Regions from separate parts of the Rouxiella chamberiensis genome, predicted to be linked through region 1. Evidence: predicted binding sites of a transcription regulator. Region 1 holds the regulator's gene; each other region holds the start of a gene.
What was found. Region 1 encodes Fur, which represses iron uptake genes when iron is present. Its sites were predicted from a motif close to ATAATAATGAGAACNACTATCAA; they were not measured.
Positions count from the first base shown of each region.

Region 1 (8,304 bases):
AAGCGGTTCACCGCCTTGGTCTGCTCGGCATATTCGTCAGACAGCATCAGCTCGCGCATGGCGCGCACGCGGTCACGCGGCGTATTGGTGGCGACAACGGGCTTTTCTGCGGGTGCCGCGCTGGCTTTGGCTGGCGCCTGCACTTCCTGGCCGGCAGTAAATTTCAGCATCCGCCGTAAAATGTCTGATGCACTTTCACCGATATGCTGCGTGTGGCTCGCGATATAGCGGTAAAGCTCTTCATCAACCTCAATCGTTTTCATCTTTATCCAGTACTGTTTTTCTACTTAATTTATTCAAAGGATTATACAAATTAAACTGCGCAAACAAAAAGGCTAATCACCTCAATATTCAAAAAGCAGAATAAACCCTATATCCCACTCGGAAAATCTTCCGTAACTCATGATAACCTAATGAGATCCTTACCTGTAATAAATGTCTGTACGGACTCTGCCATGAAATTACATTATCGACTGCAACAGGCCGAAACGCCTGAAAATCAGACTTTGCCGGTGCTGCTGGTTCACGGGCTATTCGGCACGCTGGATAATCTCGGCATTTTGGCGCGTGACCTGAAACAACAGCATAGTGTGCTTCAGGTGGATTTGCGAAATCACGGGCTTTCTCCGCGCTCGCCGGTCATGACCTATCAGGCGATGGCCGAAGACCTGCGCGAAACGCTCGACGACGCCGGTATCGACAAGGCGCTGGTCATCGGGCACTCGATGGGAGCCAAGGCGGCAATGGCGCTGACCGCCGTCGCGCCGGAACCGTGTCGCCAGACTGGTGGCGATAGACATGGCGCCGGTGAGTTATGGCGTGCGCCGCCATGATGACATTTTCGCCGCGCTGAATGCCGTTACCGAAGCCGGTATCACGGACCGCGCAGGGGCAACCCGGTGCATGCAGCAGTTCATCGGGGAAGACGGCGTTATCCAGTTTCTTTTGAAATCCTTCCAGCAGGGCGAATGGCGGTTCAACGTGGCTGCACTGCATGAACAATATGCGCATATCATTGGCTGGCAGGACGTCTCGCCGTGGCCGCATCCGGCGCTGTTTATTCGCGGCGGATTGTCCGATTACGTGAACGACAGCCATCGCGAGGCCATTGCGCGGCAGTTCCCGCTGGCACGCGCCTATGTAGTGGCAGGCAGCGGACACTGGGTGCATGCCGAAAAGCCCGAGGCGGTTCTGCGCGCCATTCACCGCTTCATAGACGCCTGAGCGCCCTCTTGCGACCTGATTTACCGATAATGCCCCCGCGACTGTGCAAAAAAGGGCGAATCCTAATAACTTAGCTAATATTCAAGGTAGTTAGGCGTTGTGGAGGGATATACGCTAGGGTATGATTGCGCGCTGTAATTTTGCCCCTGCGCCGAGGCGTTTTTTCTCGGGCGTCTGAGGTAAATTGGGTTAGGGTTTGTTAACCCGAAATGTGTAACCATCTCATCTGAAAGGGCCTTGCGCCGCTTTTCGATGTAACTTCCCTAGTTGTACCGCTACCTATGGCAAAAGAACAACTGGATCGCACGACGCTCGATCTGTTCGCAGACGATCGCCGTCCGGGACGTCCAAAAACAAATCCGCTATCTCGCGATGAACAGCTTCGGATTAACAAGCGTAATCAGCTTCGCCGTGACAAAAACAACGGTTTACGTCGCGTCGAGTTGAAAATCAATGCCGAAGCCGTCGATGCGCTCAACAAGCTGGCGGAACAGCAAAATATCAGCCGTAGCGAGCTGATTGAACAGATGCTGCTGTCTCATCTGAACAATCAGCAAAGCTCGTCTTCGCACGACTGATTCGGGCGGGTAACTTTCCCGGTTACCCGCCGTTGCTGTCTCTCTTAGCCTTCGCTCGACGTTTGTCTGTCCTCTGCCTTGCCAAGTGCCATTCTATTTAACAAAACCCCTTACAGAACACACAAAGGCGATAACGCTCGGCCGATTTGCCCGATAAACTGTGCGTCATTAATTCCGGGCGTCATCAATCAGCGCGCGCAGGCACGTTTGCCGAGAGTGAACTATGCTGCAGAAGCGCTGACCGCCTAGTCAGGATACGTCGAGAATATGTTCTCGGCTCGCCGAGTTTGCTATCATCCTGCCTAAATTGACTCGCACGCCGCGGACGAACAAACAGACTCATTGAGTCCATTAAAGAACAAGAGGTTAGATAAGCTTATGGCAGTTGTAGGTATCTTCTTTGGTTCCGACACCGGAAACACCGAAAACATCGCAAAAATGATCCAGAAGCAGTTGGGTAAAGAGGTGGCCGACATTCAGGACATCGCCAAAAGCAGCAAGGAAGATTTGGAAAAATACGATATCCTGCTGCTCGGCATCCCAACCTGGTACTACGGTGAAGCACAGTGTGACTGGGACGACTTTTTCCCGACTTTGGAAGAGATAGATTTCGAAGGCAAACTGGTTGCGGTGTTCGGCTGTGGCGACCAGGAAGACTACGCGGAATATTTCTGTGATGCGATGGGTACCGTGCGTGACATCATCGAACCTCGCGGCGCAGTAATCGTAGGCCACTGGTCTACCGAAGGTTACGGTTATGAAGCGTCCAAAGGCATGGCGGATGACACGCATTTCATCGGTCTGGCTATCGATGAAGACCGTCAACCCGAGCTGACCAACGAACGCGTCGATGCCTGGGTGAAGCAGATTTCCGAAGAATTAAGCCTTGCAGAGATTATCGGTTAATCCCACACAAAGGCTAAGGCCCTGAAACGTTGAGGTTATTCGTGAAAGGGCCAAACTATCACTGAAATTAACAATTTAACGGCTTCAAAATTGTAAATTTCAGCCCGATCAAGGTACACTTAGAGTATCTGTTTTTATCATTCTACCCAAATTGGGTTTAAAACCTCTGGTCTTGCTACAAACCTTCGGGTCTGCTTAAAACCTTTGGATTAGAATGATGGTTGTAAACAGCCCACCGTTTTCATTAACGTGATTAGCATAGTGACAGGACTAAATCCGCATGACTGACAACAACACCGCACTGAAGAAAGCCGGCTTAAAAGTCACGCTTCCACGCCTGAAAATCCTGGAAGTGTTGCAAGCCCCGGCAGGTCATCACGTCAGTGCGGAAGATTTGTACAAAGAACTTATCGATATGGGCGAAGAAATTGGTCTGGCCACGGTTTACCGTGTTCTTAACCAGTTTGACGACGCCGGCATTGTTACCCGCCACAACTTTGAAGGCGGCAAGTCAGTGTTTGAACTGACCCAGCAGCATCACCATGATCACCTGATTTGCCTCGATTGCGGCCGCGTTATCGAATTCCGCGACGAGTACATCGAAGCGCGCCAGCGTGAAATTGCAAAACGTCACGGTATTAAATTAACCAACCACAGCCTGTATCTCTATGGTCATTGCGAAGACGGCAACTGCCTGGAAGATGAAACGCTGCACGGTAAAGGCTAATACCCTGCACCAGACGGGTTTTGAAGGAAAAGAACCTGCCTGTAAAAAAATGACCGCTGAAAAGCGGTTTTTTTGCCTTGCATCCTGCGCCCCGCCCGGAATAGCCAAAAAAATGCAGCCCTCGGGCTGCATTCTTGACGCCAGACGTGGACGTTTTACACGACCGGCTTGCTTTCCCAGTTGTCGCGCAGACCTACGGTGCGGTTAAACACCAGATGATCGGCACGGGAATACGTGCTGTCGGCGCAGAAATAGCCTTCGCGCTCGAACTGCTTGCTGACACCCGCCTCTGCATCCGCCAGACTTGGCTCGACATAGCCGTTGGCAATCACCAGCGATTCAGGGTTGATGGTGGTCAGGAAATCATCTGCCTGTGCCGGGTTTGCCACGCTGAAAAGACGATCATACAGGCGGAACTCGGCAGGCTTGCCTTCAGTTGCGGAAACCCAGTGGATCACGCCTTTTACCTTGCGGCCATCGGCTGGATCCCTGGAAAGCGTCTCGACATCGTAGCTGCAGAAGATGGTCGTCACATTGCCTTCGGCATCTTTCTCGATACGCTCGGCCTTGATGACATACGCGTTGCGCAGGCGAACTTCCTTGCCCAGCACCAGACGTTTGTACTGCTTGTTGGCTTCTTCGCGGAAATCGGCCTGATCGATAAAGATTTCAGCGGTGAACGGCACGTCACGCGATCCCATCTCCGGCTTGCTCGGATGGTTAGGCATGGAAACGTACTGCACGGCATCGCCGCTAAAGTTTTCGATGATCACTTTAACCGGATTGATAACCGCCATTGCACGCGGCGCGTTCTCGTTGAGATCGTCACGGATGCAGGATTCCAGCGCGGCCATCTCGACATTGTTGTCCTGCTTGGTCACGCCGATACGACGGCAGAATTCGCGAATGGAGGCTGCCGTGTAACCCCGGCGGCGCAGGCCTGAAACCGTTGGCATGCGCGGGTCGTCCCACCCTTCCACAATCTTCTCGGTCACCAGCAGGTTCAGCTTGCGCTTGGACATGATGGCATACTCGAGATTCAGACGAGAGAACTCGTACTGACGTGGATGACATGGAATAGTGATGTTATCCAGCACCCAGTCATACAGACGACGGTTGTCCTGGAACTCCAGCGTACACAGCGAGTGGGTAATTCCTTCCAGCGCATCGGAAATGCAGTGGGTGAAATCGTACATCGGGTAGATGCACCACTTGGTGCCGGTCTGGTGGTGATCGGCAAACTTGATGCGATACAGCACAGGATCGCGCATGACGAAGAATGGCGACGCCATGTCGATTTTCGCGCGCAGGCACGCCGTGCCCTCGGCGAATTCACCGTTGCGCATTTTCTCGAACAGCGCGAGGTTCTCTTCGACCGTGCGGTCGCGGTACGGGCTGTTTTTACCCGGCGCGGTCAGGTTGCCGCGGTATTCGCGGATCTGATCCGGCGACAGTTCGTCGACGTAGGCCAGGCCTTTCTGAATAAGTTCTACCGCGTAGTGGTGCAGCTGGTCGAAGTAGTCGGAGGAGTAATGCACCTCGCCGCTCCACTCGAAGCCAAGCCACTGCACGTCTTTCTTGATGGACTCGACGAACTCGATGTCTTCTTTTACCGGGTTAGTGTCGTCAAAGCGCAGGTTGCATTGACCCTGGTAGTCTTGTGCGATGCCAAAGTTCAGGCAGATCGATTTTGCGTGGCCAATGTGCAGATAACCATTTGGCTCAGGCGGAAAGCGGGTCACGACAGACGCGTGTTTTCCCGATGACAGATCTTCATCGATAATCTGACGGATAAAATTTGTTGGGCGGGCTTCAGCCTCACTCATTGTTCAATTCCTCTACGCGAACGAAAGCTCGAAAGACTAACCGCATATGTTCATACAAGCTTCGCTCCGAAACAACCCTTAAGTGCCAAAATTGAATTTTATAATGAAAAACGGGAAGAGTTTGCACCCTTCCCGTCAGACTTTCTTAAGCTTCGCGGTTTATTTGGCCTTGATTTCCAGCAACGCCGTTTCACCCGCCACCACCTTCTCGCCGGCCAGCAGCGCAAGCCCCGAGAAGTCTTCCATATTGCTTATCACCACCGGGCTTATCATCGAACGCGCATTGGCGTTGAGATAATCCAGATCCAGCTCGAGCACGGGTTCGCCTGCTCGCACCGTGGTGCCCTCTTCGACCAGACGGGTAAAGCCCTGACCGTTTAATGCCACCGTATCCAGACCGATGTGCACGACGACTTCGGCACCGGCGTCGGTTTCGAGGCAGAACGCATGGTTGGTGTTGAAGATTTTCACAATCACGCCGTTTGCAGGCGAAACCACGGTCTTGCCCGTCGGACGGATAGCCAGCCCTTCGCCGACCGCACCGCTGGCAAAGGCTTCGTCAGGCACTTGATCCAGCGCCACAATGTCGCCGGTAACAGGTGAAATCAGAGTTTCCAGAACCGCCTTCGGCGTATTGGGCACGGCCTGTACCTTGACGTCGGCAGCAGGTGCGGAGGTGGCAGGCATGGAGCTCGCGGCAACAGCGCCGCCGGTCAGCACATTGCGCATCGCACCGGCAATGATTTCGGCACGGGTGCCGACAATGACCTGCACACTTTGCTTGTTGAGGCGGATAACGCCGGAAGCGCCCAGACGTTTGGCCAGCGAATCATTGACAAGCGATGCGTCTTTAACGTTGAGGCGTAGACGGGTGATGCAGGCATCGATGCCTGTCAGGTTGTCCGAACCGCCAATCGCGCCGATATACTGGCGAGCCAGCGCGGCGGTTTCATCGGCCTTGCTGCCGCCCGTGCGCTCGATGTTGACGTCGTAACCGTCCGATTCGTCACCGGCAACCGCAAGCTCGCGACCCGGCGTCAGCAGATTGAATTTCTTGATGGTGAAACGGAACACCACATAGTAGAGAGCAAAGAACACGATACCCTGCGGGATAAGCATGTACCAATGCGTCGCGAGCGGGTTACGCGAGGACAGCACCATATCCACCAGCCCTGCGCTGAAGCCGAAACCGGCAATCCAGTGCATGCTTGCCGCAATAAAGACCGACACACCGGTCAGCAGCGCGTGAATGACATACAGCACCGGCGCGACGAACATAAAGGAGAATTCCAGCGGTTCTGTGATGCCGGTAAAGAAGGAGGCAAAGGCCGCCGCCAGCATGATGCCGCCTACCTTGGCGCGGTTTTCCGGACGCGCGCAGTGATAGATGGCAAGCGCCGCTCCCGGAAGACCAAACATCATGATCGGGAAGAAGCCTGCCTGATAACGGCCGGTGATACCGACGATGCCCTTGCCCGACGCGATGGATTCCTGACCGCCCAGGAAGTTTGGAATATCGTTGATGCCCGCCACGTCAAACCAGAACACGGAGTTGAGCGCGTGGTGCAGGCCGACCGGGATAAGCAGACGGTTGAAGAAGGCATAAATGCCCGCGCCGACCGAGCCAAGCTGTTGAATATGTTCACCAAAGTTGACCAGACCGTTGAAGATAAGCGGCCAGATATACATCATGACGAAGGCCACGGCTATCATCACGAAAGAGGTCAGAATAGGCACCAGTCGACGGCCGCTGAAGAAGGAGAGCGCCTTCGGCAGTTCGACGTGGCTAAAGCGGTTATACAGCTCTGCAGAAATGATACCGACAAGAATACCGACAAACTGGTTATTGATTTTGCCAAAGGCCGCAGGCACATCGGCCAGCGGGATTTTCTGGATCATTGAAACGGCGGCCGGCGAACAGAGCGTGGTCAGCACCAGGAAGCCCACGAAACCGGTCAGCGCGGCTGCGCCATCTTTGTCTTTGGACATGCCGTACGCGACACCAATCGCGAACAGTACCGCCATATTTTCAATAATGGCCGACCCTGACTTGATAAACAGGGCCGCCAGCGCGTTATCGCCGCCCCAGCCCACCGGATCTATCCAATACCCCACGCCCATCAATATTGCCGCTGCGGGTAGTGTGGCAACCGGCACCATTAAGGCGCGGCCAATCTTCTGCAAGTAGCTAAGTATACTCAACTTTTCCCCCTATTCGCCCTAAGACGAATCACCAAAACAGTTTAATTAGAATGTGTTGCTGCCTGTTGTAGAAACTGTACGAACTCTGCTTCGTTTAATCATACTGCGCAGTGTAAAAAAATTAATTCGTATCGCAAATTAAAACCCCTTGATTTGTGATTATTATCACCAAAAAAGCGCCTTAACAAGCCATAATGCTAGTCATCACCCAAAACTTATTTTATCATTAAAAAAATCTAGGCGGTCTGCTGCCGATCATCGACGTTAATGGTCCGGCTGTAAAGTCAAAGCGTCCATCGCCGCGAGCAAAATTCCTTGTCTGACGCCGTTGGCGCAGAATAAATACAGTATATTCGTTTACTAAAAATCAAGAGGTGTGTAATGAGACTTATCCCCCTGAATACTTCCGTTGAAGTCGGTAAATGGGCGGCGCGTCATATTGTTCAACGCATCAACGCTTTCAATCCTACAGCCGAGCGCCCTTTCGTTCTGGGTCTGCCTACCGGCGGTACACCGCTGGAAGCCTATAAACATCTGGTAGCTATGCATAAAGCAGGCCAAGTCAGCTTCGAAAACGTGGTAACCTTCAACATGGACGAATATGTGGGCTTGCCGCAGGAACATCCCGAGAGCTACCACACCTTCATGTACCGTAACTTTTTCGATCATGTTGATATCAAAAAGAAAATATCAACCTTCTGAACGGCAATGCCGCAGACGTCGATGAAGAATGTCGTCAATACGAAGCGAAAATTAAGTCTTACGGCAAAATTAACCTGTTTATGGGTGGCGTGGGCAACGACGGGCACATTGCCTTCAACGAACCGGCCTCTTCGCTTGC
Region 1 is NZ_CP114058.1:2,643,630-2,651,933, forward strand. Features, by position in the region: gene seqA (replication initiation negative regulator SeqA) at 1-263, opposite strand, end outside; partial or broken gene ybfF (esterase) at 456-1,224, shown strand; gene ybfE (LexA regulated protein) at 1,506-1,802, shown strand; gene fldA (flavodoxin FldA) at 2,181-2,708, shown strand; gene fur (ferric iron uptake transcriptional regulator) at 2,989-3,435, shown strand; gene glnS (glutamine--tRNA ligase) at 3,591-5,261, opposite strand; gene nagE (N-acetylglucosamine-specific PTS transporter subunit IIBC) at 5,421-7,463, opposite strand; partial or broken gene nagB (glucosamine-6-phosphate deaminase) at 7,845-8,304, shown strand, end outside.

Region 2 (8,304 bases), 1.4 Mb from region 1:
ATGGAATTCCCAGAGCCGGTAATCTCCGTAGCTGTAGAACCAAAAACCAAAGCTGACCAGGAAAAAATGGGTCTGGCTCTGGGTCGTTTGGCTAAAGAAGACCCATCATTCCGCGTATGGACTGATGAAGAATCTGGTCAGACTATCATCGCAGGTATGGGTGAGCTTCACCTGGACATCCTGGTTGACCGTATGCGTCGCGAATTCAACGTTGAAGCTAACGTTGGTAAGCCGCAGGTAGCATACCGTGAAGCGATTCGCGCCAAAGTTACCGACGTTGAAGGTAAGCACGCCAAGCAGTCTGGTGGTCGTGGTCAGTACGGTCACGTTGTGATCGACATGTACCCACTCGAGCCGGGTGTTAACCCTAAAGGCTACGAGTTTGTCAATGAAATCAAAGGCGGTGTGATTCCTGGTGAATTCATCGGCGCGATTGACAAAGGCATCCAGGAACAGCTGAAAGCAGGTCCATTGGCCGGTTACCCGGTAGTAGACCTCGGTGTGCGTCTGCACTTCGGTTCTTACCACGATGTTGACTCCTCTGAGCTGGCGTTTAAACTGGCCGCATCTATCGCCTTCAAAGATGGCTTTAAGAAAGCGAAACCAGTTCTGCTTGAGCCGATCATGAAGGTTGAAGTAGAAACTCCAGAAGAGAACACTGGTGACGTGATCGGTGACCTTAGCCGTCGTCGTGGTATGCTGAAAGGCCAGGAATCCAACGCTACCGGCGTTGTGATTCATGCTGAAGTTCCGCTTTCCGAAATGTTCGGTTATGCAACTCAGCTGCGTTCACTGACCAAAGGCCGTGCATCTTACTCCATGGAATTCCTGAAGTATGATGACGCGCCAAGCAACGTTGCCCAGGCTGTAATCGAAGCTCGTGGTAAATAAGCCTAGGTTTCTAACACAATGATCCCGTGCTCTCTCCTTGAGGGGAGAGCACAATAGTAAGGAATATATCCGTGTCTAAAGAAAAATTTGAACGTTCCAAACCGCACGTCAACGTTGGTACTATCGGCCACGTTGACCACGGTAAAACTACCCTGACTGCTGCTATCACCACCGTACTGGCTAAAACCTACGGCGGTTCTGCGCGCGCATTCGACCAGATCGATAACGCACCAGAAGAAAAAGCACGTGGTATCACCATCAACACTTCCCACGTTGAGTATGACACCCCGACTCGTCACTACGCGCACGTTGACTGCCCAGGGCACGCCGACTACGTGAAAAACATGATCACCGGTGCTGCTCAGATGGACGGCGCTATCCTGGTTGTTGCTGCAACTGATGGCCCTATGCCACAGACTCGCGAGCACATCCTGCTGGGTCGTCAGGTTGGCGTTCCTTTCATCATCGTATTCATGAACAAATGTGACATGGTTGATGACGAAGAGCTGCTGGAACTGGTAGAAATGGAAGTGCGTGAACTTCTGTCTGCCTACGACTTCCCTGGTGATGATCTGCCAGTTGTTCGTGGTTCAGCGCTGAAAGCACTGGAAGGCGACGCTGAGTGGGAAGCTAAAATCATCGAGCTGGCTGGTCACCTGGATTCTTACATCCCGGAACCAGAGCGCGCGATCGACAAGCCATTCCTGCTGCCAATCGAAGACGTATTCTCCATCTCCGGTCGTGGTACCGTTGTTACCGGTCGTGTAGAGCGCGGTATCGTTAAAGTTGGCGAAGAAGTTGAAATCGTTGGTATCAAAGACACCGTCAAGTCTACCTGTACCGGTGTTGAAATGTTCCGTAAACTGCTTGACGAAGGTCGTGCAGGCGAGAACGTAGGTGTTCTGCTGCGTGGTATCAAGCGTGAAGACATCGAACGTGGTCAGGTACTGGCTAAACCAGGTTCCATCAAGCCACACACCAAATTTGACTCAGAAGTGTATATCCTGAGCAAAGACGAAGGCGGCCGTCATACTCCGTTCTTCAAAGGCTACCGTCCACAGTTCTACTTCCGTACTACTGACGTGACCGGTACCATCGAACTGCCAGAAGGCGTCGAGATGGTTATGCCTGGTGACAACGTGAACATGGTTGTTACCCTGATCCACCCAATCGCAATGGACGACGGTCTGCGTTTCGCAATCCGTGAAGGCGGCCGTACTGTAGGCGCTGGTGTTGTTGCTAAAGTTATCGCTTAATCGCTGATAACATTGGTGATCTAAAAGAGGGTGCTTCGGCACCCTTTTTTATGCCTTTTTCCGGCAAATAGGTTGTGTAAATTTTTCCAATCACAATTGAAATAAAAACTATTCTCATTTACAGTTGCGTGAATTGTTTAAATATTGAGTTAGGGTATGTACGTCTGTTTGTGTAATGCAGTCACCGACAAAGTGATCCGAAAAGTAATCCGGCAGCATCAGCCACAAACGATGAAAGACCTTCGCCAGTTAGTGCCGATTGGTACGGATTGCGGGAAATGCATCAGACAGGCCAGAGAGATTCTGGTTGAGGAGCAGGAGAGCACAACCTACATCATCGAAGTCGCCTGATAAATAGTAGGGTTATTTCTTTCCCTCTTAGCCGAGTGGTTCTACACTTCATAGAACTACAGCGGAGGGCATTCCTATGAAAGGCGATACCAAAATGATTGCGCACCTTAACAAGCTGCTAGGAAATGAGCTTGTTGCCATCAATCAGTATTTTCTCCATGCCAGAATGTTTAAAAATTGGGGTTTGATGCGACTCAACGGCATCGAATACCATGAGTCCATTGACGAGATGAAGCATGCTGATATTTACATCGAACGCATTCTCTTCCTCGAGGGCATTCCCAACCTGCAAGATCTCGGCAAGCTCAATATTGGTGAAGACGTTGAGGAAATGCTCAAGTCGGATCTGGTGCTTGAACTCGACGGCGCGCGCGATTTACGCGAAGCCATTTCCTATGCCGACTCCATTCACGATTATGTCAGCCGCGATATGATGATTACTATATTGGCGGAAGAAGAGCACCACATTGACTGGATCGAAACCGAAGTCGATTTGATAGGTCGAGTGGGTATTCAGAACTACATTCAAACTCAGATAAAAGAAGAATCAAAAAAAGCAGCGCATTAGTTCTGGCTACGGTGTTTACTGGATAGTCACGCAATAGAGACATTGTGTATCAGCCAGGCCATAAACTTGCTGGCTGATATAAATTATCCCGCCCGTAACCGCGAGAAAGGGACCAAAGGGAATAGCGCCCAGTCGGCGAAGGAACAAAAAGCGCAAGACGTACATAATGGTCCCGGTGACAGAAGCGATGAAGGCCACAAACGGAAGAGACTCCCATCCCAGCCAGGCACCCAATGCCGCCATGAGTTTAAAATCGCCGTATCCCAATCCCTCTTTTTTAGTCACTGCTTTCATCAGCCAATAGATAGCCCATAGACACAGGTAGCCAGCCGCAGCGCCAATCACGGCATTGGCGAGATGCTGAGGTCTGAAAACCGCGTGCAGCATCAGGCCAATCCACAATAACGGTAGCGTAAGACGGTCGGGTAGCTGGAATCGCTGCATGTCGATATAGCTTAGCGCCAGCAAAAAACCGACCAGGAGGATGCTGGTCATCAAGGCATAGCCATGCGTCATTGCGAACCGGGCGATATCGTTGAACACGGTGACTCCTTTGTCGGTCTCACAAGTACCGGTGTGGAGGACAAAGAATAATCTTTCGGAGGATACAAACAATCCGAAAAGACTTGATGAAATATTGTTCATTTTACGCGGCGGAAACTGCCGCCCAAAATTTAGCGAAAACGTGAAAGAGGGCAGGGGAGTACGAAATAAACGCACTTTATTGTCAGGAACGGGTTGCTTCCTGTGTTCAGTTACGTATAATGCGCGGGCTTACCTAATCTTGGTAAGCCTAATTCGATAAGAATTAGTTGTCAGGCAAAATAAGCGCCTGGCAAACAATACTCCCGATATGGGGGTTATGTGAAGAACGATTACACTCTCCCATCAATCGAAATGGGAATGAGGAGTAATCATTTTACGTTTAAAATAATTGGAGCTCTGGTCTCATGCAGAACCAAAGAATCCGTATCCGCCTGAAAGCGTTTGATCATCGTCTGATTGATCAATCAACTGCGGAAATCGTTGAGACCGCGAAGCGCACTGGTGCGCAAGTTCGTGGTCCAATCCCGCTGCCGACCCGCAAAGAGCGCTTTACCATTCTGATTTCTCCGCACGTCAATAAAGATGCGCGCGATCAGTATGAAATTCGCACTCACAAGCGTCTGGTTGACATCGTTGAGCCAACCGAGAAAACCGTTGATGCTCTGATGCGTCTGGATCTGGCTGCTGGTGTAGACGTGCAGATCAGCCTGGGTTAATCAGGGTCATTGAGCGATTGAGAGGTTGAAACAATGATTGGTTTAGTCGGTAAGAAAGTGGGTATGACTCGTATCTTCACAGAAGATGGCGTTTCTATCCCTGTAACCGTTATCGAAATTGAAGCAAACCGCGTTACTCAGATCAAAGATCTGGAAAACGACGGTTACCGCGCTGTTCAGGTTACCACTGGTAGCAAAAAAGCTAACCGTGTAACCAAACCAGAAGCGGGTCACTTCGCTAAAGCTGGCGTAGAAGCTGGCCGTGGTCTGTGGGAATTCCGCCTTGCAGAAGGTGAAGAGTTTACTGCAGGTCAAGACATTAGCGTTGAAATTTTCGCAGACGTTAAGAAAGTAGACGTTACTGGTACATCTAAAGGTAAAGGTTTCGCGGGTACTGTTAAACGCTGGAACTTCCGTACTCAAGATGCTACGCACGGTAACTCCTTGTCTCACCGCGTTCCGGGTTCTATCGGTCAGAACCAGACTCCGGGCAAAGTGTTCAAAGGCAAGAAAATGGCAGGCCAACTGGGTAACGAGCGTGTAACCGTTCAAAGCCTGGACGTAGTACGTGTTGACGCTGAGCGCAACCTACTGCTGGTCAAGGGTGCTGTTCCGGGTGCTACCGGTGGCAACCTGATCGTTAAACCTGCTGTTAAGGCTTAACGTCGAGGAGATAGGAATGGAATTAGTAGTGAAAGACGCGCAGAGCGCGCTGACTGTTTCCGAAACTACCTTCGGGCGTGATTTCAACGAAGCGCTGGTACATCAGGTTGTTGTTGCTTATGCAGCAGGTGCCCGTCAAGGTACTCGCGCTCAGAAGACTCGTGCCGAAGTAACTGGTTCTGGTAAGAAACCATGGCGTCAGAAAGGTACTGGCCGTGCGCGTGCAGGTTCTGTAAAGAGCCCAATCTGGCGTTCGGGTGGTGTGACCTTTGCTGCAAAGCCACAGGACCACAGTCAAAAAGTTAACAAAAAGATGTACCGCGGCGCGCTGAAAAGCATCCTGTCCGAACTGGTACGTCAAGATCGTTTGATCATTGTCGAGAAGTTCTCTGTAGAAGCGCCTAAAACTAAGCTGCTGGCACAGAAACTGAAAGACATGGCTCTGGAAGACGTGCTGATTGTAACCGGCGAAGTCGACGAGAATCTGTTCCTGGCCGCACGTAACCTGTACAAGGTTGACGTTCGCGATGTAGCAGGTATCGATCCAGTAAGCCTGATCGCCTTCGACAAAGTCGTTATGACTGCTGATGCTGTGAAGCAGGTTGAGGAGATGCTGGCATGATTCGTGAAGAACGTCTGCTGAAAGTGCTGCGCGCGCCGCACGTTTCTGAAAAAGCGTCCGCTGCGATGGAAAAGAACAACACCATCGTACTCAAAGTTGCCCTCGACGCGACCAAGGCAGAAATCAAAGCTGCGGTTAAGAAGCTGTTTGAAGTCGAAGTCGAAGACGTTAACACCTTGCTGGTTAAAGGCAAGTCTAAACGTCAAGGTCAGCGTGTTGGTCGTCGTAGCGACTGGAAAAAGCTTACGTCACCCTGAAAGAAGGCCAGAATCTGGACTTCATCAGCGGCGCAGAGTAAGTCGGAGGAGTAAGCACAATGGCAATTGTTAAATGTAAACCTACATCTCCGGGTCGTCGCCACGTTGTTAAAGTGGTTAACCCTGAGCTGCACAAGGGTAAACCTTTTGCTCCGCTGCTTGAGAAATTGAGCAAAAGCGGTGGCCGTAACAACAATGGCCGTATCACCACCCGTCATATCGGTGGTGGCCACAAGCAACATTATCGTCTGGTTGACTTCAAACGCAACAAAGACGGTGTAGCTGCAGTGGTTGAGCGTCTGGAGTACGATCCGAACCGTTCCGCGAACATCGCGCTGGTTCTGTACAAAGACGGCGAACGCCGTTACATCCTGGCGCCGAAAGGCCTGAAAGTGGGCGACCAAATCCAATCTGGCGTTGATGCTGCAATCAAAGTGGGTAACACCCTTCCGATGCGCAACATCCCAGTGGGTTCAACGGTTCACAACGTAGAAATGAAACCAGGTAAAGGCGGCCAGCTGGCTCGTTCTGCCGGTGCCTACGTTCAGATCGTTGCCCGTGATGGTTCCTACGTAACTCTGCGTCTGCGCTCTGGCGAAATGCGTAAAGTTCAGATCGATTGCCGCGCCACCATGGGTGAAGTCGGTAACTCTGAACATATGCTTCGCGTTCTGGGTAAAGCAGGTGCTGCACGTTGGCGTGGTGTTCGCCCTACCGTTCGCGGTACTGCGATGAACCCAGTCGATCACCCACACGGTGGTGGTGAGGGTAAAAACTTTGGTAAACACCCAGTAACACCATGGGGCGTTCAGACCAAAGGTAAGAAAACCCGTAGCAACAAGCGTACTGACAAGTTCATCGTACGTCGCCGTAGCAAAAAATAATTAGAGGATAAGCCATGCCACGTTCTCTCAAGAAAGGTCCTTTTATTGACCTGCACTTGCTGAAGAAGGTAGAGAAAGCGGTGGAAAGCGGTGACAAGAAGCCTTTGCGCACTTGGTCCCGTCGTTCAACGATCTTTCCTAACATGATCGGTTTGACCATCGCTGTCCATAATGGTCGTCAGCACGTACCAGTGTTTGTTTCCGATGAAATGGTCGGTCACAAGCTGGGTGAATTCGCGCCGACTCGTACTTATCGCGGCCATGCGGCTGATAAAAAAGCTAAAAAGCGCTAAGGTAGGAGGAAGAGATGGAAACTATAGCTAAACATCGCCACGCTCGTTCTTCTGCTCAGAAGGTTCGCCTTGTTGCAGACCTGATCCGCGGTAAGAAAGTGTCGCAAGCTCTGGAAACTTTGGCCTACACCAACAAGAAAGCTGCTGGTCTGGTTAAGAAGGTGCTGGAGTCTGCCATTGCTAACGCAGAACACAACGATGGCGCTGACATCGATGATCTGAAAGTCGCGAAGATTTTCGTAGACGAAGGCCCAAGCATGAAGCGCATTATGCCGCGTGCTAAAGGTCGTGCAGATCGCATTCTGAAGCGCACCAGCCACATTACTGTGGTTGTGTCCGATCGCTGAGACTCTGGAGACTAGCAATGGGTCAGAAAGTACATCCTAATGGTATTCGCCTAGGTATTGTCAAACCTTGGAATTCCACTTGGTATGCAAATACCAAAGAATTCGCTGACAACCTGGACAGCGACTTTAAAGTTCGTCAGTTCTTGACTAAAGAATTGTCGAAAGCTTCCGTTTCTCGCATCGTTATCGAGCGTCCGGCGAAGAGCATCCGTGTGACTATTCACACTGCTCGTCCTGGCATCGTTATCGGCAAGAAAGGTGAAGATGTCGAAAAACTGCGTAAGGTAGTAGCCGGTATCGCTGGCGTTCCTGCGCAGATTAACATCGCCGAAATCCGTAAACCGGAACTGGACGCAAAATTGGTTGCTGACAGCATCACTTCACAGCTGGAACGTCGCGTTATGTTCCGTCGTGCTATGAAGCGTGCTGTACAGAACGCAATGCGTCTGGGCGCTAAAGGTATCAAAGTTGAAGTAAGCGGCCGTCTTGGCGGTGCTGAAATCGCGCGTACCGAATGGTACCGTGAAGGTCGTGTTCCACTGCATACTCTGCGTGCGGATATCGATTACAACACATCTGAAGCGCACACCACTTATGGTGTAATCGGCGTTAAGGTATGGATCTTCAAAGGTGAGATCCTGGGTGGTATGGCTGCAGTTGAACAACCGGAACCGGCTGCTCAACCTAAAAAGCAGCAGCGTAAAGGCCGCAAGTAAGGAGAGTCGCTGATGTTACAACCAAAGCGTACAAAATTCCGTAAGGTGCACAAAGGCCGCAACCGTGGTCTTGCGCAAGGTACGGATGTGAGCTTCGGCACTTACGGTCTGAAAGCTGTTGGCCGTGGTCGCCTGACTGCTCGTCAAATTGAAGCAGCACGTCGTGCGATGACCCGTGCAGTTAAGCGTCAAGG
Region 2 is NZ_CP114058.1:4,057,332-4,065,635, forward strand. Features, by position in the region: gene fusA (elongation factor G) at 1-891, shown strand, start outside; gene tuf (elongation factor Tu) at 963-2,147, shown strand; gene bfd (bacterioferritin-associated ferredoxin) at 2,304-2,498, shown strand; gene bfr (bacterioferritin) at 2,575-3,066, shown strand; gene O1V66_RS18900 (prepilin peptidase) at 3,082-3,609, opposite strand; gene rpsJ (30S ribosomal protein S10) at 4,017-4,328, shown strand; gene rplC (50S ribosomal protein L3) at 4,362-4,991, shown strand; gene rplD (50S ribosomal protein L4) at 5,008-5,613, shown strand; partial or broken gene rplW (50S ribosomal protein L23) at 5,610-5,911, shown strand; gene rplB (50S ribosomal protein L2) at 5,930-6,754, shown strand; gene rpsS (30S ribosomal protein S19) at 6,769-7,047, shown strand; gene rplV (50S ribosomal protein L22) at 7,062-7,394, shown strand; gene rpsC (30S ribosomal protein S3) at 7,412-8,110, shown strand; gene rplP (50S ribosomal protein L16) at 8,123-8,304, shown strand, end outside.
Region 2: a site for Fur is predicted at 2,243-2,265, ahead of bfd (bacterioferritin-associated ferredoxin). Genes of this name have one in related genera too.

Region 3 (8,304 bases), 1.7 Mb from region 1:
ATTACAGACGCCGACGCTTTTCGCCAACCCCTGCTCTTTCAGTTTCAGCAGCTGCTTCCAGGACTCCACATAGTTATCCTGCGCGGGCAGCGGCCAGTGGATCAGGTAGAGATCGACATAGTCCAGCTTGAGTTTTTCCAGACTCTCTTCCAGCGCTTTCTGCGCATATAACTGCTGATCGTTCCACAGTTTGGTCGTAATGAAGATATCTTCCCGAGCGACGCTGGTTTCCTGAAGCGCCTTACCCACGCCTTCCTCATTTTTATACGCGGCGGCGGTATCGATATGGCGATAACCGGCGTTCAGTGCCGTGCCGACGGCGTGAGTCGCTTCGTCGTTGCTGGCTTTCCACACACCCAGACCCAGTTGAGGAATACGCGTGTCGTCGTGAAGTTTGATGATGGATTGCGATGACATAAATTTCTCCTGTTGAGGAAATGCGTAATCCACGCATTTGTTGCCTGACTGGCTAAGTCTAGTAAATGAATGCACATTGCGCAGAGTTTGCTAATGATTCATTTTCAGTAATTTATCTCAAAACATGTTGTTAGCTTAAAAAGCCCCAGTGCAGCACTGACTTGTCACTGTGGCAGCATTCAGGATGTTTTTTAATGCTCAATCCTGTTTAAACCTTGCCCGTTCCTGCAAGCCGCTATAGAAATGGCAGGGGATATGGCAAAATCATTGCCGGTTTGTTTTCAAGGGGGAAGCGCGATGCAAGATGTCGAAAGCCTGTGTGCCGCGTTGGCAAAAAAGTACAACGTCTGACTGAAGGGTCGCTTAAGTTTCAATCGAGTGTGCCGCAGGCGACGCTGATGTGTTACTCAAGCTATCACCCCCGTCAGCCGGTGATTTACGACCAGAGCGTCACCATCGTTTTTCAGGGCAGCAAAATAGGCTATCTCGGCAACAAGACGTTCTCCTATGATCCCAAAAACTACCTGATGCTGACGGTGCCCCTGCCGTTCGAATGCGAAACCTTTGGCACACCCGAAAGGCCGGTGACAGGCGTGTCGATTCGTATCGATTCCGGAATGTTGCAGGATTTACTGATTGAGATGGGCGATGAAGGTTTTCCGCACCAGCCGGATCACTCTTCGGGCATTACTTCGGGCGTGCTGGATGAAGATATCCTCTGCGCCAGCGAGCGATTGCTTGATGTCATGGACAAACCGCTGCGCGCAAAAGTGCTCGGCCCGCAGATTATCCGCGAGATCCTGTTCTTTATTCTGACCAGTGAAAACGGCGGCGCGTTACAGGCGCTGGTAAATCGACATACGCATTTCAGCCAGATAGCCAAGGCGCTGCGTAAAATAGAAAATCAGTATGCTCAACCGCTGAGCGTGGAGCAACTCGCGAGTGACGTGAACATGAGCGTGTCGGCTTTTCACCATAATTTCAAGGCGGTCACCAGCACTTCGCCGTTGCAGTATCTTAAAAACTACCGGCTGCACAAGGCGCGGGCGATGATGATTTACGACGGAGTGAAGGCCAGCAGCGCCGCGCTCAATGTCGGTTACGAGAGCGCGTCGCAGTTTAGCCGGGAGTTCAAACGTTACTTTGGCGTGACGCCGAGTGATGAAATTGCCCGCATGCGCGAAGGCAATGCCTTGACGCTGTCCGAAACCGTTTTTGGGTCCTGACGGTCTGTCTATTACCGGCGGCGGGCGTAAGTTCCGGCATGACGCAAAGATGCAGGCGTCGACGCTTGCCGCCCTCGAAACCTACCGGCCTATGAGGCGACTTTCCGGCGATTCTTCCAGACGACCAGCAGCGCACCGGCAAGTCCGGTCACCAGCAGCAGGGCAGGGAGGATCATCAAACCGGCCATGACTTTATCTTCATGACGCTGCACCAGCGGAATTTGGCAGATGGCATACCCCATGCCGACGATGACGCCGACCCAAAGCACCGCGCTCAACCAGTTGAACAGCTGGAAACGGGCGTTGTCGAGACCGGAAATACCCGCGATAGTCGGAAGCAGGGTGCGCACAAATGCCAGAAAACGCCCCGCCAGCAGCGCGGTCAACCCGTGTTTGTCGAACAGTTCATGGGCGCGTTGATGGTAATGCGCGGGCAACTGCAGCAGCCAGCCTTTCACGATACGGGTATGGCCAAGCCAGCGGCCCTGCAGATAACTCAGCCAGCAGCCCAGGCTTGAAGCCACTACCAGAATGACAAGCGTCGGAACAATATTCATCACGCCTTTGGCAACCAGCGCGCCCGTGAGCAGCAACAGGCTGTCGCCCGGCAGAAAAGAGGCGGGGAGCAGGCCATTTTCGAGGAAAAGAGTGGTAAACAGCACGGCATAGACGACCCATAAAACGTTGGGATTCGCCAAAACGCTGAAATCATGCTGCCAAAGTGCATGAAGGATCTGAGTTAAAACAGCCATAAGCTTTCCTGTCTGGGTTGCTTCAAAGACGTGAAATATCGGGTGGCCCTGATGTCACGCTAAAGTAAAATGCTGCTATCAATCTTTATTAGTATTTAACGTATTATGGTTAAAATCCGCCCATCATCCTATCAGATAAGTAAGGATCTGGGCGGTTTGTCGCAATGATTTTATTAAGCTTAGGCGATGCGGGCAAATGCCGCCTCAAGATCGGCTATCAGGTCGTCACAATGTTCCAGCCCGATATGCACGCGCACCAGCGTGCCCTCGAAATCCACCGTTTCACCCGGACGAATGGCCTGAATCTCTTCGGGCTGATTGGCCAGCACCAGTGACTCGAAGCCGCCCCATGAATAGGCCATGCCGAAGTGCTGGAAATGATCGAGATATTCGGCCATTTCGCTGTCGCTCAGGCGCTTGGCGAGAATAAAGGAGAACAGGCCGCAGCTGCCGGTAAAGTCGCGCTTCCAGAATTCGTGCCCTCGACTGCCGGGCAGCGCAGGATGGTTGACGCGCGCCACCTCGGGACGGGTTTGCAGCCATTCGGCAATTCGCAGGCTGCTTTCGGCGTGCTGTCTGAGACGAATGCCCATCGTGCGCAGGCCGCGGCTGGCGACGTAGGCGGTATCGGCATCGACCATCTGACCCATAAGGTAGGACTGCTCGCGCAGCTGGTCCCAGCAGCGGGCGGTTCGACACCGCCGTGCCTATCATCGCATCGGAATGGCCGACGATATACTTGGTGCCTGCCTGAATCGAAATATCGATATCAAACTCCAGCGCCTTGAACAGAATACCCGCCGCCCAGGTGTTGTCGATCATGATGATGACCTCCGGAGAAACGGCACGCACGGCGCTGACAATGGCCGGAATATCCGGCACTTCCATTGTTATCGACCCCGGCGACTCAAGAAACACCACGCGGGTGTTGGGCTGAACCAGGCGGGCAATATCGGCCCCGATGGACGCAGGATAGTAAGTGGTGTCAACGCCCAGACGTGTCAGCACCTTGCTGCAAAAATCTTGCGTCGGTTCATAGGAGGAGCTGGCCATCAGTACGTGATCGCCACTTTGAATAAAGGCGAGAATGGCATTGCTGACGGCGGCAGCGCCGCAAGGATACAGCGCACACCCTGCGCCGCCTTCGAGTTCAACCATCGCTTCCTGTAGCGAGAAATGGGTCAGCGTGCCGCGACGTCCGTAAAACAGTTCGCCGTTGGCACGGTTGGCGGTGGCAAATTTCTTGGCGGCGACGGTTTCGAATACCAGCGAGGAGGCACGCTGAATAACCGCATTTACGGAGCCTTGCGTAAACTTTTTATCTCTTCCTGCGCTCACTAACGCAGTTTCAATCTTTCTGGATGTCATAAGACCGATTTCACCTTGTCATTCCCGCCATACGGCATTTTTCCTACGGTAACATGCCGCAGGGACAGGGTCATTTCTTTGCCGGGGTGTGTGAAAATTTTTCATTTAATGAATAACCCTGTTTTTTCATGCCAATACGTAATGTAAATAATAATGAGAACTACTATCAATTATGGCTTTTATTTTGTTATCATTTGCCGCTATTAATAATTTCACTTTTATTGATCACGGCTGGAGGCGCTACGTGCAAACGTGTCGCATTAAGATGAACAAAGCGGTGTCATTTTCGACGGACGTAAAACAGATGATGAGTACGCGTAAAAGCGGTACAGCAAAAATCGGTACGGTAATGACTTCACTGGTACTGATTGCAGGTTTGAGCGGCAGTGCCTGGGCAGCGCCTTCTTCAAATGCGGCCAATGCAGTCACGCCTGCGCAAACCACTTCGGCACTTGCTCCGGCAGCGACGTCAACCGACGGTAGCGCAGCGCCTGTGCTGCAAAGCACGACCGGCGCGGCTTCCGCCCAGGATTCACAGGGTCCGATCATTCCCAAGGATCTCTCGGTGCTGGGCATGTACCAGCACGCGGACATCGTGGTAAAAATCGTGATGATCGGACTGTTGCTGGCGTCGGTGGTGACCTGGACGCTGCTGTTTAGCAAAGGTGCCGAAATCCTCTCTGCGCGTCGCCGTCTGCGCCGTGAACTGGCTGCCCTGTTGCCGGTTCGTTCACTGAAAGAGGCGCTGGATCAGGCTGAAAGCTTCTCCGCCAACAGCACCAGCAGCCAGATGCTGCGCGATGCCGAAAACGAGCTGGAGTTGTCTGCCGGTTCCACCGACAACAACGGCATCAAGGAGCGTACCGGTTTCCGTCTCGAGCGCCGCGTTAGCGCTGCCGGTCGTCATATGGGCCGTGGCAACGGTATTCTGGCGACCATCGGAGCGATTTCTCCTTTTGTCGGCCTGTTTGGTACCGTGTGGGGCATCATGAACAGCTTTATCGGCATTGCACAGACTCAAACCACCAATCTGGCGGTTGTGGCTCCCGGCATTGCAGAAGCGTTGCTGGCGACGGCGGTCGGTCTGGTTGCGGCTATCCCTGCGGTGGTTATCTACAACATTTTCGCCCGTACCATTGCGTCTTACCGTCATCAGGTTGGCGATGTGGCAGCCCAGATTCTGCTGCTTCAGGGCCGTGATCTTGACCTGGCAACCCGTGTCGAAGAGGCACCGCGCGCGCAGGCGGGTCACAAGCTACGCGTAGGATAAGTTAATCATGGCAATTCGTTTAAACGACGACCTCGATGAAAGCGGCGAAATGCATGACATTAACGTCACGCCGTTTATCGACGTTATGCTGGTGCTGCTGATTATCTTCATGGTGGCAGCGCCTCTGGCGACGGTAGATGTGCGGGTCAATCTTCCTGCCTCCACCGCCCAGTCCCAGCCTCGCCCGCCTAAACCGGTGTTCCTGTCGGTCAAGGCTGACAACCAGATGTTTATCGGCGACGATGTGATTACGCCTGACAACCTCGGCGCGCTGCTCGACCAGCGCACGCAGGGCGACAAGCAAACCACTATCTTCTTCCGTGCCGACAAGTCGGTGGATTACGCAACCATCATGAGCGTGATGGATAAACTGCGTGCCGCCGGTTACCTGAAAGTCGGTCTGGTCGGCGAAGAGAAAGGCGGCGCAGCGGCGCAGTAACGCTTTTCACAGGCAGAATAAAGAAGGCCCGAGTCGCGCAGGTGACTCGGGCCTTCTTGTCTTCGGCATTCCCGCCGCCTTCGCCAAGGGCTGTTATACTTAACGTTGAACTGTCTGGCAGGAGGACACATGAACCTGGATCTTTTTGCGCACCCGGATTTTCACCCAAGCTGGCGTGAAGATATTTGCCCGGGCGCCGTGGTATTACGCGGCGCGGCGCTGGCCGATGAGCGTGAACTGCTCAAGGCTATCAATCGAATCGCCATCAAGGCGCCCTTCCAGTATCGCGCCACACCGGGCGGTTATGCCATGTCGGTCGCGATGACCAACTGCGGCGAACTGGGCTGGGTAACCGATCGTCAGGGATATCGTTATCAGACGACTTCGCCCGAAACGCGCAAACAGTGGCCGCCGATGCCCGATATCTTCCGCACGCTTGCGATTCACGCCGCCAAAGAGGCCGGTTTCGACAACTTTCTGCCCGACGCCTGTCTGATTAACCGCTACCAGCCGGGTGCGAAAATGTCGCTGCATCAGGACAAGGACGAAGACGATTTCGGCCAGCCTATCGTGTCGATTTCTCTGGGTCTTCCGGCGGTGTTTCAGTTTGGCGGGCTGGAGCGCAGTGACCCGACTCTGCGGGTGAATCTGACGCACGGCGATATCGTTGTGTGGGGCGGACCGGCGCGACTGCGCTATCACGGGATCCTGCCGCTGAAAGTGGGTGAACATCCACTAACGGGGCAATACCGTTTTAATCTGACCTTCCGCAAGGCGCATTGACCGCGCAATCGCCCTGCGTTGCGTAAAGCGCAGGACTTCGCGCCCGTTGTGCATTAAACTAGGCGGCTTCACTGTTTCCCTCCCAGGTTTCAAAAAAACGTAGCGGGTAAAACAGGCATTTTTGAACGAATTTATTAGGTGGTAAGAGCGATGAACGGTGTAATCACAACCTGGTTTGAAGATAAAGGTTTTGGCTTTATCAAAGATGAAAACGGAGATAACCGCTATTTCCATGTGATTAAAGTCGCCAATCCTGATCTTATCAAGAAAGATGCCGTGGTGACCTTCGAGCCTACGACCAATACCAAGGGACTCTCGGCCTTTGCGGTGAAAGTGGCGCCCGAAAGCAAGCACATTCACATTGCCGGTGAGCGCATCAAAATCACCAGCATCAAGTCTTTCCTGGCCTTTAGCGAAGAAGTGCCTGCGGATTCCAAAATCGACAAGGAAAACGCCGTGCTTTCCGTGGGCCTGCTGATGAACCGCATCAAGCCAAAAGACGAAGAAGCCAGGGCCACGACGCGGACTATCAAGAAACTGCTGATCACGACCTTCCAGAATTCCACCTACGTCTTCTCGGAAGATGAAATCGACGTAGACGCGACGGTCAAAATCCTCAAGGCGCTGTAAACCCTGCTTTCTCGCCGTTGGCCTCTGCGTCCAGCGGCGATACCTTGCTCCCTTTCTAATACGTTACAGTGACCGTCACGGTATCGCTGTAATTCCCTGCGGGCACATTCGCCTGGCTGGTATTGACCTGCGCCGTGTAAGACACCGCCTGCGAGTTGCCGTTGCCGGTCGCGGCCAAATCATTGGTCGGCGTCCATACCGTCGAGTCGGCCTTGAGCAGCTGATATTGCAGGTAATACGTGGTGCCATTGATCAATGAAGACATCTGGCGATACTGTCCGCTAAGGGGATTGCTGCTGGCCATTTTGATGGTGTAGGCCGCGCTTTGGGTGCAGCGAACGCTCAGGCTGTTGCTGGTCACGGGCGTGGTAAAACTGCTCGGGAAAGGGTTGGAACCAAAGCTGACGTTGGGCGCGCTGTCGAGGTAGCAGTAGTTGGTGACCACAAGCGTGACCGGAATCGTGGTGGTGGCAGTCTGGTCGGTATAGATGCACAACCCCAGCAGACCGATAAAGCAGACGTGCGATGCCCAGCTCAGATTCAGCGTATCGGTGTAGGTTCCGGCAGGAACATTGGCCAGCGACGTTTTCAGATACAGCGGCAGTGTGCCGTTGGTGCCCGTAAACAGGCCAAGCAGGCCAAGCAGCGACGTTTGCGAATTGGTGTAGCTGTTGCCGACCGGCAACGTCGTGGCACAGCCAGAATCGATGCACAGCGTATAGGGAACATAGGCGGCCGGCGTGCTGCCGTTGGCGGGCGCGTAGAGTCGCGGCGTGCTGCCACTGGCATTGGTGCTCGACGAGAGTGTGAGTCGGATGGTGTTGGTCGACAGCAACGACAGTACATTGCCGGAACAGCTATAACCGGTGTTGGCGGTGACCAATTGCGACGTACCGTTAATCGTAAACGAGCTTTGGGTGCCGAAACTGGCACTGCCTACCGCTGCCCCGGCTCCGTTGGTGCAGTCTGCCAGCGCCGTGCCCATTCCTGCGAGACTCGACAGCAGTAAAAGCACGGCGCGTATTCCTGTCGCCTTTCTCATTTTTTCTCCTCATGTGAAACGAAAGCGCCCGGACGGCAGACCAGCGGGCCGACCTGCTGGATGCTGTGGCTGGCGGCGTTCAGGTCGAAGCCGAGGCGGCAGGGTGCCGCGCCCTCAAGCTGTACGCTAATCTGGTTGTGGAGCTGTAGATTGCTGAAATAGACCAGCCCGTCATAACCGACAACGGCGACCTGATGGCTGTTTTCTTCCGTCACCAGCGTGCCGAGTTTGAGTGGCTGACCCTGAACATCGTTGAGTCGAAGGGTAGCGGACATCACTCTGCGCACCGGGAAATCGACCACTCTACCGCTGCCTTCGCGCACGGCCACGCGCCTGGAGACCTCCGGTGTGCTCACATCTGCCGGAAGCGGCAGGGT
Region 3 is NZ_CP114058.1:4,335,668-4,343,971, forward strand. Features, by position in the region: gene dkgA (2,5-didehydrogluconate reductase DkgA) at 1-417, opposite strand, end outside; gene O1V66_RS20340 (AraC family transcriptional regulator) at 816-1,643, shown strand; gene O1V66_RS20345 (DedA family protein) at 1,733-2,395, opposite strand; partial or broken gene metC (cystathionine beta-lyase) at 2,575-3,763, opposite strand; gene exbB (tol-pal system-associated acyl-CoA thioesterase) at 4,068-5,033, shown strand; gene exbD (TonB system transport protein ExbD) at 5,041-5,472, shown strand; gene alkB (DNA oxidative demethylase AlkB) at 5,602-6,255, shown strand; gene O1V66_RS20370 (cold-shock protein) at 6,406-6,885, shown strand; gene O1V66_RS20375 (Csu type fimbrial protein) at 6,941-7,927, opposite strand; gene O1V66_RS20380 (fimbria/pilus outer membrane usher protein) at 7,924-8,304, opposite strand, start outside.
Region 3: a site for Fur is predicted at 3,911-3,933, ahead of exbB (tol-pal system-associated acyl-CoA thioesterase). Genes of this name have one in related genera too.